Regions from separate parts of the Xanthomonas sp. NCPPB 901 genome, predicted to be linked through region 2. Evidence: riboswitches for the same ligand, from Rfam matches in the RefSeq annotation. Region 2 holds a riboswitch; the other holds the start of a gene.
The links. A riboswitch is a leader RNA that binds a small molecule or an ion and turns the genes downstream of it on or off. The one in region 2 is predicted to bind glycine.
Positions count from the first base shown of each region.

Region 1: it holds a riboswitch for glycine, as region 2 does, so the genes downstream of both, gcvP (aminomethyl-transferring glycine dehydrogenase) here and AC1PME_RS19255 (trimeric intracellular cation channel family protein) in region 2, are expected to answer to the same signal.

Region 1 is NZ_CM161511.1:3,673,376-3,677,604, forward strand. It holds gene AC1PME_RS15430 (multidrug effflux MFS transporter) at 1-1,196, opposite strand, end outside; glycine riboswitch at 1,486-1,590, shown strand; gene gcvP (aminomethyl-transferring glycine dehydrogenase) at 1,693-4,229, shown strand, end outside.
Region 2 is NZ_CM161511.1:4,530,019-4,534,247, forward strand. It holds gene AC1PME_RS19250 (GIY-YIG nuclease family protein) at 619-969, opposite strand; glycine riboswitch at 1,535-1,626, shown strand; glycine riboswitch at 1,639-1,729, shown strand; gene AC1PME_RS19255 (trimeric intracellular cation channel family protein) at 1,814-2,431, shown strand; gene AC1PME_RS19260 (3-deoxy-7-phosphoheptulonate synthase) at 2,492-3,565, opposite strand; gene AC1PME_RS19265 (TonB-dependent receptor plug domain-containing protein) at 3,903-4,229, opposite strand, start outside.

The DNA of each region.
Region 1 (4,229 bases), 860 kb from region 2:
CGCTTGCCGCTGCGCCGTTCCCAGCGCCAGAACCCCCAGCCGAGCAGGAAGAACCCGCCCGAGCCCAGCGCCAGGTGCAGGGCATGGCCGCTGAGCAGCGGCGACAGCACCCCGGCCACCAGCACGGTGACCATCAACTGGGTGAAGGCCTGCAGCGACGAGGCCAGCCCGCGCTGGCGCGGATACATGTCCAGCACCGCCAGCGCCAGGATCGGGAAGATCAGCGCCGTGCCCAGGCCGGCGAAGAAGATCGGCAGCACCGCCCACGGCAACGCGATGGCCGGGGCCAGCGCGGTGTAGGCGATGTTGCCGACCATCGACAGGCCGCAGCAGACGAAGCCGATGCGCACCTGCCGCATCGGCCCGAGCCGCCCGGCCATGCGCCCGGACAGGAACGCGCCCAGGGTCATGCCGCCGATGGTGGGCAGGAACAGCCAGGCGAAGTCGCGCTCGGTCTTGCCCAGCAGGTCGATCATGAACACCGGCGCCGAGGCGATGTACAGGAACACCCCGCCGAAATTGAACGCACCGGCCGCGGCCAGGCGCTGGAAGCGCGGATTGAGCGCGATGCCGACGTAGTCGCGCAGCAGCCTGCGCGGCGCCAGCGGCGTGCGCGCCTGCGGCGGATGCGTCTCCGGCATCCAGCGCAGGGTCGCCACCAGCAGCAGCGAGGAAAAGCCGACCAGGAACCAGAAGATCATCGGCCAGCCGCGGCCGCTGCCGAGGATCCAGCCGCCGATGATCGGCGCGATCGCCGGGGCGATGCCGAACAGCATCGAGACCTGGCTCATCAGCCGCTGCGCATCGTCGCCGTGGAACAGGTCGCGGATCACCGCGCGGCCGACGATCATGCCGACGCCGGCCGAGACGCCCTGCAGCGCGCGGAACGCCAGCAGGGTCGGCAGGTCGCGCGACAGCGCGCAGCCGGCCGAGGCCAGGATGAACACGATCAGCCCGGCGACGATCACCCGCCGCCGCCCCAGCGCGTCGGACAGCGGCCCATGCGCCAGGCCCATCAGCGCATAGGCCAGCAGGTACACGCTCACCGTCTGCTGGATCGCCACCGGATCGGCGTGCAGGCGCTGCGCCAGCTGCGGGAACGCCGGGAAGATGGTGTCGATGGAGAACGGGCCGAACATCGCCAGCCCGGCAAGCAGCAGGGCCATGCGGCGTGTGGACACGGATGGGAGCGTCATGGGGACATCGTCCTGAAAAACCGGCCGCGGCGGCCGCAGGACGGACGCACACGCGACGAGGCCGTCCGGCATGGACAGGCGCGAAAGGAAGGGAGTGCGGCCATGATACGCGCTGCAGCCGCCTGGGCACATCCGCCGCAGCTGCCCATTCAGCCTGGCGTCGGTGCCGGGGCTCCGCCGTGCGCGCCCCCGGCCACGCTATAATCGCCATGCAGCAAGGTGGGAGAAGCGGGGCGACCCGCTGCCGAAGGCGCAAACGCCCGTAATCGCTCAGGCCCGATACCACCCGCACCAAGACTCTGGAGAGACCGGTCAAACCCGGCGCCGAAGGGGCACGAAGCGCGGCGTCAGCCGCCGCTTCCAAACTCTCAGGCAAAAGGACAGAGGGGCATTGGGAGGACATGCGCTTCCCGTCGATCGTGCCCGCCGCCGCGGTCCGACGACGGCATTGCGCATGTCCCCGCCTCCTCGTGCCTTCCTCAGCCGGACGACTGCCATGTCTCACACCTCTTCGCTGCGCGACCTCGAACACCACTCGGCCTTCATCGAGCGCCACATCGGCCCGAACGACGCCGAGATCGCGCACATGCTGCGCACCGTCGGCCACGACTCGCTGGAGGCGATGACCGACGCCATCGTGCCCGGCAACATCAAGTCGCCGGCCGCGCTGGCGCTGCCCGACGCCATCACCGAGGAGGAGGCGCTGGCCAAGATCCGTGCCATCGCCGACAGGAACACCGTGTTCCGCAGCTTCATCGGCCAGGGTTACTACGGCACCCACACGCCCAAGGTGATCCTGCGCAACATCCTCGAGAACCCAGCCTGGTACACCGCCTATACGCCATACCAGGCGGAGATCTCGCAGGGCCGCATGGAGGCGCTGATCAACTTCCAGACCATGTGCGCCGACCTCACCGGCATGGAGATCGCCAACGCCTCGCTGCTGGACGAAGCCACTGCCGCGGCCGAGGCGATGACCCTGGCCAAGCGCTCGGCCAAGTCCAAGTCCGACACGTTCTTCGTGCACGACGCGGTGCACCCGCAGACCCTGGAACTGCTGCGCACCCGCGCCGAGCCGCTGGGCATCGTGCTGCGCGTGGGCACGCCGGAAGAAGCGCTGCAGGCCGAGTGCTTCGGCGTGCTGCTGCAGTATCCGGACAGCTTCGGCCACATCGGCGATCACAAGGCGCTGGCCGACGCGGTACATGCGCAAGGCGGCCTGGTCGCGGTGGCCACCGACCTGCTCGCGCTGACCCTGATCGCCGCGCCCGGCGAATGGGGCGCGGACATCGTGGTCGGCAACTCGCAGCGCTTCGGCGTGCCGTTCGGCTTCGGCGGCCCGCACGCCGCGTTCATGGCCTGCCGCGACGCCTACAAGCGCTCGATGCCGGGCCGCCTGATCGGCGTGTCGATCGACGCTGCCGGCAACCCCGCCTACCGCCTCACCCTGCAGACCCGCGAGCAGCACATCCGCCGCGAGAAGGCCACCTCCAACATCTGCACCGCGCAGGTGCTGCTGGCGGTGATGGCCTCGATGTACGCGGTGTACCACGGCCCCGAGGGCCTGGTCCGCATCGCCCGCCGCACCCACCGCCTGGCCGCGATCCTGGCCGCGGCGCTGCGCGGCGCCGGCGTCGCCGTCGGCGAACGCTTCTTCGACACCCTGCACGTCACCGGCGTGGACGCCGCGGCCATCCACGCCAAGGCGCGTGCGGCCGGCATCAACCTGCGCGCGATCGACAGCACCGCGCTGGGCATCAGCCTGGACGAAACCGCCACCCGCGCCGACGTGGTCGCGCTGGCGCAGCTGTTCGGCGCCCAGGCCGACATCGACGCGCTCGACGCCGCCACCGCCGACGCGCTGCCGCCGCAGCTGCTGCGGCACAGCGCGTTCCTGCAGCACCCGGTGTTCAACACCCACCACAGCGAGCACGAGCTGCTGCGCTACATGCGCGCGCTGGCCGACAAGGACCTGGCGATGGATCGCACCATGATCCCGCTGGGCAGCTGCACCATGAAGCTCAACGCCACCGCCGAGATGATCCCGGTGACCTGGCCGCAGTTCGGCGCGATCCATCCGCTGGCCCCGGCCGAGCAGAGCGTGGGCTACAAGCAGCTGATCGACGAACTGGAAGCGATGCTGGTGGAGTGCACCGGCTACGACGCGGTCAGCCTGCAGCCCAACTCCGGCGCGCAGGGCGAGTACGCCGGCCTGCTGGCGATCCGCGCCTACCACCGCGCCCGCGGCGAAGGCCACCGCGACATCTGCCTGATCCCCGAATCGGCGCACGGCACCAATCCGGCCTCGGCGCAGATGTGCGGCATGACCGTGGTGGTGACCAAGTGCGACAGCAACGGCAACGTCGACGTCGCCGACATCCGCGCCAAGGCCGAGAAGTATTCCGAGCGCCTGGCCGCGCTGATGATCACCTACCCGTCCACCCACGGCGTGTTCGAGGAAGACGTGGTGGCGATCTGCGAGGCGGTGCATGCGCACGGCGGCCAGGTCTACACCGACGGCGCCAACATGAACGCCCTGGTCGGCCTGGCCAAGCCCGGCAAGTGGGGCTCGGACGTGTCGCACCTGAACCTGCACAAGACCTTCTGCATCCCGCATGGCGGCGGCGGCCCCGGCGTCGGCCCGTGCGCGGTGAAGGCGCACCTGGCGCCGTACCTGCCCAAGACCCTGGGCGGCGACGGCGAGGTCGGCATGGTCAGCGCCGCCAGCTTCGGCAGCGCCTCGATCCTGCCGATCAGCTGGATGTACATCACCATGATGGGCAACCGCGGGCTGCGCAAGGCCACCCAGGTCGCGCTGCTCAACGCCAACTACATCGCCAAGCGCCTGGCGCCGTACTACAAGACCCTGTACACCGGCCGCAACGGCCTGGTCGCGCACGAGTGCATCCTCGACGTGCGCCCGCTGGAGAAGAGCAGCGGCATCGGCGCCGAGGACATCGCCAAGCGCCTGATCGACTTCGGCTTCCACGCGCCGACGCTGAGCTTCCCGGTCGCCGGCACGCTGATGGTGGA
Region 2 (4,229 bases):
GCCAGACCGACGTCGCCGGCCTGCGCGCGCTCGACCACGTCCGGGGTGGCATTGACCTCGCCGCGGAGGCGGCTCGTGCTTGGGGCGTGCGGACAGCGAACAGCACACAGCCGGATGCTTGGTGGGGCGGTTGTAGGTTGTCGGGTCGTTCGAACGCATCGCGTTGGGACTGAAGTCCCTCCCACAATGAAGCCGCTTCATCCGACATCCGCGCGAATGTCGGGCGCCATTGTGGGAGCGGCTTCAGCCGCGACGCCTCTGCCCCGGGGTCGCGCTTGAAAGCGCGCCTACCCCTGCTGGCGACGGTTCTGCTCGAGGCTCACCGAGCAACTGCAGGACATCGCGTCGGGACTGAAGTCCCTCCCACAGTGAAGCCGCTTCATCCGACATCCGCGCGAATGTCAGGCACCGTTGTGGGAGCGGCTTCAGCCGCGACGCGTCTGCCCCCGGAGTCGCGCTTGAAAGCGCTCCTACCCCTGCTGGCGCTGGTTCTGCTGGAGGCTCGCCAAGCAACTGCAGGACATCGCGTCTGGACTGAAGTCCCTCCCACAATGCAGGCTTCCTGCCGTTCGGCATCTGCGCACATGTCCGGTGCCGTTGGCCGTTGTGGGAGCGGCTTCAGCCGCGACGGGCTTTACTGGTAACGCCTCTCGCGGCCGAAGCCGCTCCTACATGGCTTGTCGCTTGCAGGCTGTCGGCCGCGGGGACGGATTCCGGCGCGCCCAGGAACGCCAGTTTGCGGCCACGCGGCAATTGCTTGAGCGCGTACTCGGCACGCGAGGCGGCGGCACGATCGGGATAGGCGCGGCTGGCCAGCAGCCGCAGCGGCGGGTTGGCGCGGGTGTACTTGGCGCCGGTGCCGCGCAGGTGCGCCTGGAAGCGCGCCTGCAGGTCCGGGGTGATGCCGGCGTAGTAGCTGCCGTTGCGGCATTCGAGCAGGTACAGGAACCAGGGCGAGTCGGTGGCCATGGCCCCATTATCGACGCGGCGGCCGGCTTCGCCAGCAGCGGCAGTGTGCGGCTGCAGTGGCGGCGACCATCGCAGGCTGGCCGGAACGTATTGGCGCTTGCACCTGGCGCACCTCGGCAGGCGATCGCCGCTGCGTCCGCGCCCGTCATCCATCCGGGGCGGTGGCAAACCTGCTCCCGCGCCGCCGCGCTGAACCGGCCACAACAGGCCTTAACGCGCTGCGAACACCTTGCCAGCCGTTGCCACACACCGGCATACCAGGGCCACCGTGCAGGCGGATAACGACATCGCCGGCTCGCAGCCGTCGACACCGAAGCTCTCTCCCTTCGTATTCGGCGGCGCGGCCGGTTTTTTTTGCGTGTTCGGCCGCCAGGCGCGGCGTCATGGCCGGCGGCCGCTGGCTGGCGCGGCGCAGTCTCCGCCGTGTGCCTCGCCGCCTGCAGCGTTGTTGCAACCGCCGCGGGTACGCTGGCCAAGTCGCAGCGCCATCGCCCGGACCGGCGCGCCGATGCAGCGCGCGCAACGGGAGTCTCCAGCGGAGCGGCGGCGCCGGCTGCTAGAATCGGCACCGGATGCAGGAGAGAGGCGCCGATGCCGGCGCCCGCCGAAGGCGCAGGCTCCCATAATCGCTCAGGCCGGTGGCACGACACGCCGCCAACCATGTATCCGGTACGCCGATCTGGAGAGAGGTCTTCAATGACCCGCCGAAGGGGCACGTGGCCCGGCCACCGAACTCTCAGGCAAAAGGACAGCGGGAGCGGCAACGGAAATCCCCACGCCCGCGTGCTCGCGCCCGCGTGCGCGGCGCGTTTCCGTCCCCGCCTGCCGTGTCCGGAGCCTCCCCATGCTGCTCTCTCTGATCTACCTCGTCGCCATTTCCGCCGAAGCCATGACCGGCGCCTTGTCCGCCGGGCGCCGGCGCATGGACCTGTTCGGCGTGGCCATCATCGCCTGCGTCACCGCGCTCGGTGGCGGATCGCTGCGCGATATCGTCCTGGGACACTACCCGCTGGGCTGGGTGAAGCATCCGGAGTACCTGGGCTTCACCATCTGCGCGGCGCTGATCGCGACCTGGGTCGCGCGCTGGATGCATCACTTCCGCCGGACCTTCCTGGTGCTGGACGGGCTGGGCCTGATCGCGTTCACCCTGATCGGCTGCGCGGTGGCGCGCGATGCCGGGCACTCCGCGCCGATCGTGGTGATCGCGGGCATGTTGACCGGCGCCTTCGGCGGCGTGCTGCGCGATGTGCTGTGCAACGAAGTGCCGCTGATCTTCCAGAAGGAACTCTATGCGCTGATCACCCTGTTCACCGGCGCGGCCTGGCTGGGACTGCTGCGCGTGGGCGTATCGCTCAACGCCGCCACGCTGTGGTGCCTGGGCGGCGGTTTCCTGTTGCGCCTGCTGGCGATCCACTGCAAATGGGAAATGCCCAAGTTCGTGTACAGCGACGAAGCGCACTGAGCGCGCGCCGCGGCAGTGCGGGGTGCGCGCCCGGACCCGCGGCCCGGGCGCGCGCCGACCTCACGCCGCGTCGCTCAGGCAGCGCGCACGCCGCACCCGCACCGCCTGCGCCAGCCGCTCCAGCACCTGCACCGAGCTGTCCCAGTCGATGCAGCCGTCGGTGATGCTCTGGCCGTAGACCAGCGGCTGGCCGGCGACCAGGTCCTGGCGGCCGCCGCGCAGGTGGCTCTCGACCATCGCGCCGACGATGCGGGTCTGCCCGGCCTCGAGCTGACGGGCGATGTCCTCGATCACCTTGGGCTGGTTGTCCGGGTTCTTGCCGCTGTTGGCGTGGCTGGCGTCGACCATCAGCCGCGCCGGCAGGCCGGCCTTCTGCAGCACCTGCGCCGCCGCGGCCACGCTGTCGGCGTCGTAGTTGGGCTGGGTGCCGCCGCGCAGGATCACGTGGCAGTCGGGATTGCCGGCGGTGGCCGCGACCGCGGTCTGCCCGTCCTTGGTCACCGCCAGGAAATGGTGCGGATGCGAGGCCGCGCCGACCGCGTCGACCGCGATCTTGACGTCGCCGCTGGTGCCGTTCTTGAAGCCCACCGGGCACGACAGGCCCGATGCCAGCTCGCGGTGCACCTGGCTCTCGGTGGTGCGTGCGCCGATCGCGCCCCAGGCCACCAGGTCGGCGATGTACTGCGGCGAGATGATGTCGAGGAATTCCACGCCCGCGGGCAGGCCCAGGCGGTTGATGTCGCGCAGCAGGCCGCGCGCCAGGCGCAGGCCCTTGTTGATGTCGAAGCTGCCGTCGAGGTTGGGGTCGTTGATCAGGCCCTTCCAGCCGACCGTGGTGCGCGGCTTCTCGAAGTACACCCGCATCACGATCTCCAGCGCATCGCCGTAGGTCTCGCGCAGCGGGCGCAGGCGCTGCGCGTACTCCATCGCCGCGACCGGGTCGTGGATCGAGCAAGGGCCGATCACCACCGCCAGGCGGTCGTCGCGGCCGTGCAGGATCTCGTGCAGCGCCGCGCGCGAGGCGGCGACGGTCTGCGAGGCCTCCTCGTCGCAGGGCAGCAGCGCCAGCAACTGGGAGGGCGGGGTCAGCGGTTCGATCTTGCGGATGCGCAGATCGTCGGTATGCGGGGCCATGGGTGTCTCTCGTGGGGGCTTGGGTGGGGCCAGGGCCGGCGGCATGAAAAAAGCCGCCAGGTTCGCTGGCGGCTTTCGGGATTGCGGCTGAAGTGTCCTTCAGGGTGAACGCGATCCTTCCTCCGCCAGCGGCATCGGAAAACCGTAGTACCAAAAGTAAAAGCTGCGGCAGGAAGCGTTCATGGGACGTAGTGATAACACAGGGTTTGCGGCGGCGCCACAGTTGCATTGGCAACTTGTGGAGCCGGGAATGGGGAATCGGGAATGGGGAATCGGAAAAAGCAGCGCCACCGCTCCGCTTTCGATTCCCCAGTCCCGACTCCCGATTCCCCGCCCCTCAGAAATCCAGCACGTACTCCGCCGCCACCTCGCGCCCGATCGCGTCGTACAGGGTGGTGTTGTAGAACTGGTAGCCGTAGTAGCGCTCCTTGTTGTCGTAGCCGACGGTGTTGAGCACGTTGTTGATGTACAGGTTGACCTTCATCTTCGGGGCGATGCGGTAGCCGGCGGTGAGGTTCCAGTACAGCGCCGGGCCGACGCGGCCGAAGTAGCGGGTGGTGCTCTGGCCGAAGTGGCGGTTGCCGCTGTCGGTGACGCGGCAGGCGTCGGAGGGACTGGGCTGGTAGCCGTCGTCGAAACGGGTGCAGGTGCCCCAGTTCACCGC